2 regions of the Ornithinibacillus sp. 4-3 genome follow, and region 1 is predicted to be linked to the other one. Evidence: riboswitches for the same ligand, from Rfam matches in the RefSeq annotation. Region 1 holds a riboswitch; the other holds the start of a gene.
What was found. A riboswitch is a leader RNA that binds a small molecule or an ion and turns the genes downstream of it on or off. The one in region 1 is predicted to bind cobalamin.
Positions count from the first base shown of each region.

Region 1 (4,223 bases):
TGCTAGGTTATAGAAAAATGCAAATCCAGAATAGAAGAACATACCTTCTAGCAACGCTGTAAATACCATTGTTTTTAAAATATTTTCAAGTGTTGGTTCTTCAACAAAGGCATTGTATTGATTTGTCACATGCTCATTTCTTTTTTGTAACACAGGATCTTTTCTTCCTAGCTGGAAGGATTTATTTTGCTGATTTAGTGTTACAACAGAAGATAAAACATAAGAATAAGATTCATTATGCACAGCTTCTTGTTGAGCAATAACTGCCATAATCGATTGCACAGATGCATCTGTTGCATAAAGTGATAATAATAAAGCTGTTCTTGTTTGTGGTGCATCTAATGTAGATAGAAGACCAATAATCTTTAAATAAGCTTCTTTTTCTGCATCCGTAAGTGTTTCAAATTGCTTTACATCAGATTGCATATTAATTTCATCCGCTTGCCAGTAATTTCCGAGCAAGCGTTTATACATTTTATGCCAATGTGGATATGCAATATCATTCCAATTTAAAATCCCACTAGATTTACCACCAAAGAGACCTGTTGATTTATTAGGAAATAACGGCTCTAAAGTTTTCGCACGTTCAAGCAAAAGTTTTGACATCTTCTAAAACTCCTTCTAGCCAGCTTTCAATATATGATTCCTGGTACCCTCTTGGAGATTGTTCGATTTTCAAGCCTTCCCATTTACTATTGTAAAAGTGAACAAGCTTATCTACCGCTCTACAAAAATCTTGTTCTTCTCCAAATTGGGTATCTCCCGTTCCAAATACTGCTACATTTTCTGGTTTATAACCAATTTCTAAGATAAAATCCTTTACTTCTTCTGGAGTACATCCATAATCCCATGTGAATGTTCCTAGAAAGATATAATCGTATTTCGAAGCATCCACATAGTGATCAATGCCAATTCGGTGTGTATCAACATCCATACCATCTTCTCTTAATTGCTCGGTAATGATTTCTGCTACTTCCTGTGTATTGCCACTATAAGATAAATACGCTACGATAGCCCTCAACTTTGACACCACTCACATTCCTCAACATCATTTGAGGTTGATCTAACATAATAAGTTGTTTTTAATCCTTCATTCCAAGCTTGTAAGTGAAGATCTAAGAGAACAGATGCACGAATCGTATTTGGCACGTATAAATTAAAGGAAATACTTTGATCGATATGCTTCTGACGTGCTGCATTTTGTTTAACAGACCATCTTTGGTCTACGATATATGCAGAACGACGATAAATATCATACGTATTATGGTCTAAATCTGGTGCTGTTGTTGGGATACGGAAATCCTTCTTCTCTTCGCTGTAAAATGGCTTAAATACTGGGTCAATACTTGCTGTTGATCCAGCAATCATTGCTGTTGTAGAGTTCGGTGCAACTGCCATTAAATAAGCATTACGCATACCGTTCTCTGCTACGTCAGCTGCAAGCTCTTGCCATTCTGCTGAGTCATAATTTCTTTCTGTGAAGTAAGCTCCTGACTCCCATTTACTACCTGCATATGCTGGGTAGCTTCCTTTTTCCTTACTTAATTCCATGCTATTTTTAATCGTTAAATAAGCAATTTTTTCATATAGCTCATCTGCGTATGCGACAGCTTCATCTGATTCCCAGCTAATGCCTTTTAGAGCTAATAGGTGGTGCCAACCAAATGTACCAAGTCCAATCGCACGATATTTATGGTTTGTTAATGTCGCTTGCTTGATTGGTAATGTATTAATATCAATAACATTATCTAGCATGCGAACCTGGATTTTAATTAAACGATCAAGTACTTCTGCTGTTACTGCTTTACCTAAGTTAATAGAACTTAAGTTACATACAACATAATCACCTGATTTATATTTCTTCACAATCATATCTTCATTTTCAACATATTCTTCGATAAATTGGGATGGAGACTGATTTTGTGTAATTTCTGTACATAAGTTCGTGCAGTATATCATTCCTTTTTCAGGGTTACTGTTCTTACGATTTACTTCATCACGATAGAACATAAATGGTGTTCCTGACTCTAACTGTGAGCGTAAAATACGTTTCATGATATCGATTGCCGGAACAATTTTACGAGATAAAAATTCATTTGCGATACATGCTTCATATTTCTGACGCCAAGAACCTGTGCCTTTTTCTTCATCATAAAAGTCTTCTAAGTCAAAGCCCATCACTTGTCTTACTTCATGTGGATCAAATAAATGCCAATCACCACGAGCTTCCACTTGCTCCATGAAATAATCCGGTAAGCATACACCTGTGAAAATATCATGTGCACGCATACGTTCATCCCCATTATTAAGCTTCAAATCAAGGAATGCCTCAATATCACGATGCCAAATATCTAAGTAAACAGCGATAGCTCCTTTTCTCGTACCAAGCTGATCTACACTTACTGCAGTGTTATTTAACTGTTTGATCCAAGGTACAACCCCGCTTGACATGCCTTTAAACCCTTTAATCGAGCTTCCACGTCCACGGATTTTACCCATGTAAACACCGATACCTCCACCGTTTTTCGATAAGTTTGCGATATCTGTATTACTATCATAGATAGATTGTAAATTATCATCTACAGTATCGATGAAGCAGCTGGATAGTTGACCATGTGTTTTACCTGCATTTGTCATTGTTGGTGTTGCTACAGTCATATATAAGTTGCTCAATGCCCAGTAAGCTTCTTTTACAAGCTCACTACGCTTCTCTTTCTTTTCATCCTGCATCAAGTACATTGCAATAATCATCCAACGTTCCTGTGGCAGCTCATATGTGTTTTTATCATGATCAATTGCTATATAGCGAGTTGCAATTGTATAAAGTCCAAGGTAATCAAATAATAAATCACGTGCTGGATCAATTACAGTTTGAAGGTCACGAATTTCTTCTTCTGTGTATTTTTCTATAAATGCTGTTGTGTAAATGCCTTTTTTCGTTAATGTTGTAATTAATTCAAAAAAGTCTCCATATTTTTCGTCTGCATCATAACCGCGATGCTTTGCCGCTTCCTTATAAAGACGTAATAAATAAATACGACTTGCAAAATAAGTCCAATCCGGATTTGCCTCATCAATGTTTTCTAAAGCATTCTTCACTAACGTATCTGTTACTTGATCGTCAGTTACTGTATCTGTAACCACACGTAGTGCTTTTTCTATGTAATCTTTCGTATCTATACGTAATCCCTCTGCTGCTTGGTTAATAATAGATGTAATGTGTTCCTTGCTTAAAACAGTCGCTGTAGTCAACTGAGTCAACTCCCTCATTTAAAATAAATAGTATGAAACAATGATTTTTTTCCATGAAAAAAGCCGTTTATCAGCTTAAAATAAACAGCATAAAACGACAGAAATATTCTAGTTTGCACATACCTATCTCCATCGTCTCATGTTCTTACGCCCCGAAGAAATGAAACCAAAAGTTATGGCAGGTCTCCTGACTCATGCTTCTCTTTACTAAGGTCCTTCCCATATCTTGATTGATACAGTGGATTTTTCCTTTTCATCAGCACTTACAGTTGCGGGGACAGTTCCAGATTTAGCTGGATTCCCTTTTAAGATGGCTTAACCATCACCTTAACTCATAACACAATATATAGTATTTAATTTAGTCAACATTCACAATATGTTGTATATAAAGACTATCATAGACAGAATAGGATTGCAAGATTCTATTGTTAAAAAACTAATTTTCTAATAGCGGAAAATTAGTAAGTTTTCTCAAAACTTTTTCGTCTGAAATGAGGGTGTTTTGCTAAAGAAATCCACTTTATGCTCCAGTGCACTTGTCCTCAAGCGTTTTAAAAATTCTTTTTTCTTTATGCACTTAAAAGTTAAGATAGCTTTTCAAATCCCTACCAAGGAATTTTGGTTGTTTCACGTTCTTTTTTCGACTTTCAAATCATAACATAAATCACTAGAAATTTTCCAAATGAGCAAAATAATTTTGTAAAAAGTCATAAAATAATTTTTCTGTTGGAAGTAGCTGACGATTTGTTGGCACAACCATTCCTACAGTCCTTGTAAACTTTGGTTCTTTTATTGGAATCATAACTGTCTCCCGTGGCAGTGTGTCAACGAGTGTGATCTCTGGAATAATCGATACACCTAAGCCGGCTGAAACCAAGCCTTTAATAGTATCAATATCTTCTCCTTCAAAGGAGACTTTTGGTTCAAAGCCAATTTGCATACATGCTTTCACAACAAGCTCTCTCAAAATA
Region 1 covers NZ_CP162599.1:3,620,680-3,624,902, forward strand. The annotation lists gene AB4Y30_RS17335 (ribonucleotide-diphosphate reductase subunit beta) at 1-606, opposite strand, end outside; gene AB4Y30_RS17340 (flavodoxin) at 587-1,033, opposite strand; gene AB4Y30_RS17345 (ribonucleoside-diphosphate reductase subunit alpha) at 1,018-3,252, opposite strand; cobalamin riboswitch at 3,412-3,597, opposite strand; gene AB4Y30_RS17350 (LysR family transcriptional regulator) at 3,920-4,223, opposite strand, start outside.

Region 2 (4,223 bases), 1.7 Mb from region 1:
AACAAGAGCAGAAACAACTAGAATTATTTTCTTAGCAGCTGGTATTGCAATCATTTTAACAACTATATTTGCTTTCTTTTTATCTACACGGATTACTTCACCACTTATCAAAATGCGAGAAGCTGCATTTGATTTAGCAAGAGGAGAATTTAAAACAAAAGTTCCTATTCTAACACATGATGAGATTGGTGAATTAGCTATCGCATTTAATAAGATGGGTAAACAATTAGACTTTCATATTAATGCGTTAAGGCAGGAGAAGGAGCAATTATCTAGAATTGTTCATTCCATGGCTGATGGTGTAATTACACTCAATCGTGAAGGAAATATTATGGTGGTTAATCCGCCTGCGAAAAAGTTTATTGAAGACTGGTATTATGAAAATAGCCTCCCAGTAGGTTCTGACAATGATCAATTACCTGAAGAATTAAAAGAAATCTTCACTAGAGTCATTCAAGGGGAGAAGGAAGTACTTCAGGAACTAAGTTTACAAGGTAGAAATTGGGTTATGATTATGACGCCATTATATGATCAGAAGAATGTTCGTGGTGCTGTAGCAGTAATTCGAGATATGACAGAAGAAAGAAGATTAGATAAGCTTCGTAAAGATTTTATTGCCAATGTATCCCATGAATTACGTACTCCAATTGCCTTACTTCAAGGATATAGTGAAGCAATTGTTGACGATATTGCGGAAACAAAAGAAGACAAAAATGAGTTAGCACAAATTATCTATGAAGAATCTTTACGTATGGGACGTTTAGTTAATGAATTATTGGATATGGGAAGAATGGAAGCGGGACATATTCAATTGAATAAAGAAATCATTGAAGTAGAATCATTTGTTGACCGAATTTATAAGAAATTTAAAGGAAGTGCAAATGATAATGGAATTGAGCTTACGCTAACAAAACAAATCACGAAAAAGGATGCTTTTATTGATATCGACCGCATTGAACAAGTATTTACTAACCTGATTGATAATGCGATTAATCACACGGAGTCAGGAGGAAACGTGGAGATTATTGTGAAGTATAACCATGAAGGAATGTATGTAGATATTGCGGATACTGGAAAAGGAATCCCAGAAGATGATTTGCCATTTGTTTTTGAACGTTTTTATAAAGCGGATAAATCCAGAACGAGAATGAAAAAAGGAACAGGCCTAGGCTTAGCAATTGCTAGAAATATTGTTGAAGCACATCATGGAAATATTACTGTAAAAAGTAAGGTAGATATTGGCACAACCTTTAGTTTTAGTATTCCAGAACAAAAGGAATAAGTAGAATATTTTTAATAACAACTTTATATGGATTAGATTTTGGTTTATTTACGATAAACATACGTGTTCGAAAAGGTCTTTTTTGTTGGACTTTTTGAACATCCTGTAAAAGGGAATCTAGTGAAAATCTAGAACTGTCCTCGCAACTGTAAGTAACTACGAAATAAGCAAAACCACTGTATACATGTATATGGGAAGGGCTTAAAGTAGGTTAGATGTTACAAGTCAGAAGACCTGCCAAAATCTATTTGTATCAATAACTCCGAGGAAAGAGCTATTGGCAAGACGAGGTTTGCATATTTTTGTGCATGAAATAATTCAGATTGTCAAACAGCTAGCTCTTAGACGAGTTAGCTGTTTTTTGATTTTATCCAGAATTTACATAAAAAGATTAAAGATATAGGATGGAGAGTGTAAAAGATGAAAAAAAGTTTACTACAAATGTTGTCATTACTTATTACAATTATGTTATTAGTAGGGTGTTCTTCTACAGAAGAAAACCAAAATCAAACGAATGATAACTCAAATAACACAGAACAATCTGCTGAAGAGAAAGCGGTTATTACAATTTCTCAAGATGAGGGAGACACAGTACTTACAGAGAAAGAAGTATCTTTTGAAGAAGGAGCCATTTTAATGGACGTGTTAAAGGAAAACTTCGAAATTGAAGAAACTGGCGGAATGATTACTGCTGTTGATGGTTTGGAAGCAGATGAAAGTGAAAAGAAAGCATGGATGTATTTTGTGAATGATGAAATGCCTATGGTAGGAGCTGCTGAATTTGAATTATCTGCAGGCGATAAAGTAAATCTCGATTTACAATCATGGGAATAATGTTCCGTGAATACTTATAAAATTACATTATTAGCTTTTCTAGCAGCAATTGCTATTGTCGGTCGAAATTTATTTGTATTTATTCCTGGATTTCAGCCTGCGACAGTAATTATTATGATCGCGGGTTTAATGTTAGGAAGTATTGCTGCAGTGATTCTAGCCTTATTGATTACAATTTTATCCAACCTTACCTTGGGAATGGGAATGTGGGCAATTGCTCAGATTATTTCCTGGGGGCTTATTGGTCTATTATCTGGTCTACTTGGAAGATACTTTAAGAAAATTCCTATTTATATATTAGTAATTTTATCCATTATTGCGGGATATTTTTATGGTTTTGTAATCTCTTTAATGACCTATCAGGTAACAGGGCATTTTTGGCCTTATTATGTAATGGGATTATCGCATGATACAAATCATGCCATTGGTAATGGTATTTTCATGGCGTTACTTTATCCAGTTATCGCTTATTTAATAAAGAGATATGCAAGCAATTATTTTCATCAATAAATCAAAGTTCAGTCTCTCGTTATATAAGAGGCCTGAACTTTTTTATTTAGAGGCTGTTCAAAAAGTCCAATAAAAATGACACATCATGCTAGTATCGGTGTTGAAATAGAACGTTGCGAATTTAACCGATGACGGTCCTTTTTGAACACGTATATTTAGAAAAATATGAATCTAAGTAATCCATTTAGATGTGAAAATATTTATGATATAGTTAGATAAAAATGTAACATTATATAAGGTTATTACGACATATATAGTGAGATTAATGGAGGACCTTATGAAAAATACTTTTGATCGAATATACGATGATTATCATCAAGAGTTATATCGATTTGTCTTTTATATGGTTAAAGATAAAGAAACTACCGAAGACCTTGTTCAAGAGGTTTATATACGAATACTTAAATCTTGGGATTCCTTTAGAGGAGATAGTAGTGAAAAAACTTGGATTTTCTCCATTGCTCGTCATGTAACAATTGATTATTTTCGTTCACAAAAGCGTAAAAGTGCTCGTTTTTTAGAGTTTTTTGATTGGGGAGAAAAGGGTGATTCTATTCCAACCCTAGCTCCATTACCTGAAGAGATAGCAGAGAAAAATGAAGATGCACAGAAGCTATATGCATATTTAGATAAATGTACAGTGGATCAACGAAGTGTACTAATTTTAAGATTTATTCATGATTTTTCAATTAAAGAAACGTCTGAAGCCTTAGGATTTAGTGAAAGCAAGGTAAAAACAACACAGCATCGAGCATTAAAGACGTTAAAAAAATATTGGCTAAATGATTTAGAAAGGGGGGAAAGCGCTTTATGAGGTCTTTTGATAAAGAAGAGAAAATAATTGTTCAAAAGCTACGGGAATTACCGAAAATAAAAGATGAAACGGATAAAGAAATTCTCTATAAGCGTATCTCCCAGAATATAAATAAGCCTGTTAAAAAACCTAAACGTCAAATTAAATATGTTCCCATTCTTGGATCTGCTTTTGCGTTAATATTACTTGCTTTTTTAATTCCATCATTTTTAAATAATGATTCGAAAGAAAATACATTACCTAATTCTGAACGTTCTGCAGAAAATTATTCGCTGCAAATGGATGAAGCACCACCTGAAGAGAGTGAAACAGAAGAAGAACCTTCCACTCAGCAGCAATCAGAGCCTGATAGGGATACAAATATAGAAGAAGATAACGAAACGGAAGAAGAAGCGGATGATGAAGTAGAATCCTCGGAGTCAGAGGATAGTGAAGAAATAGAGAATGATGATGGTATAGAGTCTTTAGAAAATAGAAATTTTGATGAAACGCTAGTGGTATCGTCAGTTGCTGAAAATGAAGTAATCGTCCATGCTGCATTAGCTGATAATCAGATCCAATATGTTATCCCACTTAGTTTTGTTGTATCTGCAGATGAGGATTTAGATACTATTTATAATAATTTGAGTAATCTTTTATCCGAAAATGCCTGGGGATTGACTCCTTTTCCATTAGAAGATGTAGAATTTGATGTAGACTTAGATAATAAAACTGTTGATATTGAGCTTCCAGAAGATTTCCAGCTTGGAGAAGGTGGAAGTAACTCAGCTGTATTTTCCAAAA
Region 2 covers NZ_CP162599.1:1,924,908-1,929,130, reverse strand. The annotation lists gene AB4Y30_RS09420 (ATP-binding protein) at 1-1,282, shown strand, start outside; cobalamin riboswitch at 1,349-1,539, shown strand; gene AB4Y30_RS09415 (DUF4430 domain-containing protein) at 1,703-2,116, shown strand; gene AB4Y30_RS09410 (ECF transporter S component) at 2,123-2,626, shown strand; gene AB4Y30_RS09405 (RNA polymerase sigma factor SigX) at 2,904-3,440, shown strand; gene AB4Y30_RS09400 (hypothetical protein) at 3,437-4,223, shown strand, end outside.
Region 2: linked by a shared signal. The riboswitch ahead of AB4Y30_RS09415 (DUF4430 domain-containing protein) and the one ahead of AB4Y30_RS17345 (ribonucleoside-diphosphate reductase subunit alpha) in region 1 are both predicted to bind cobalamin.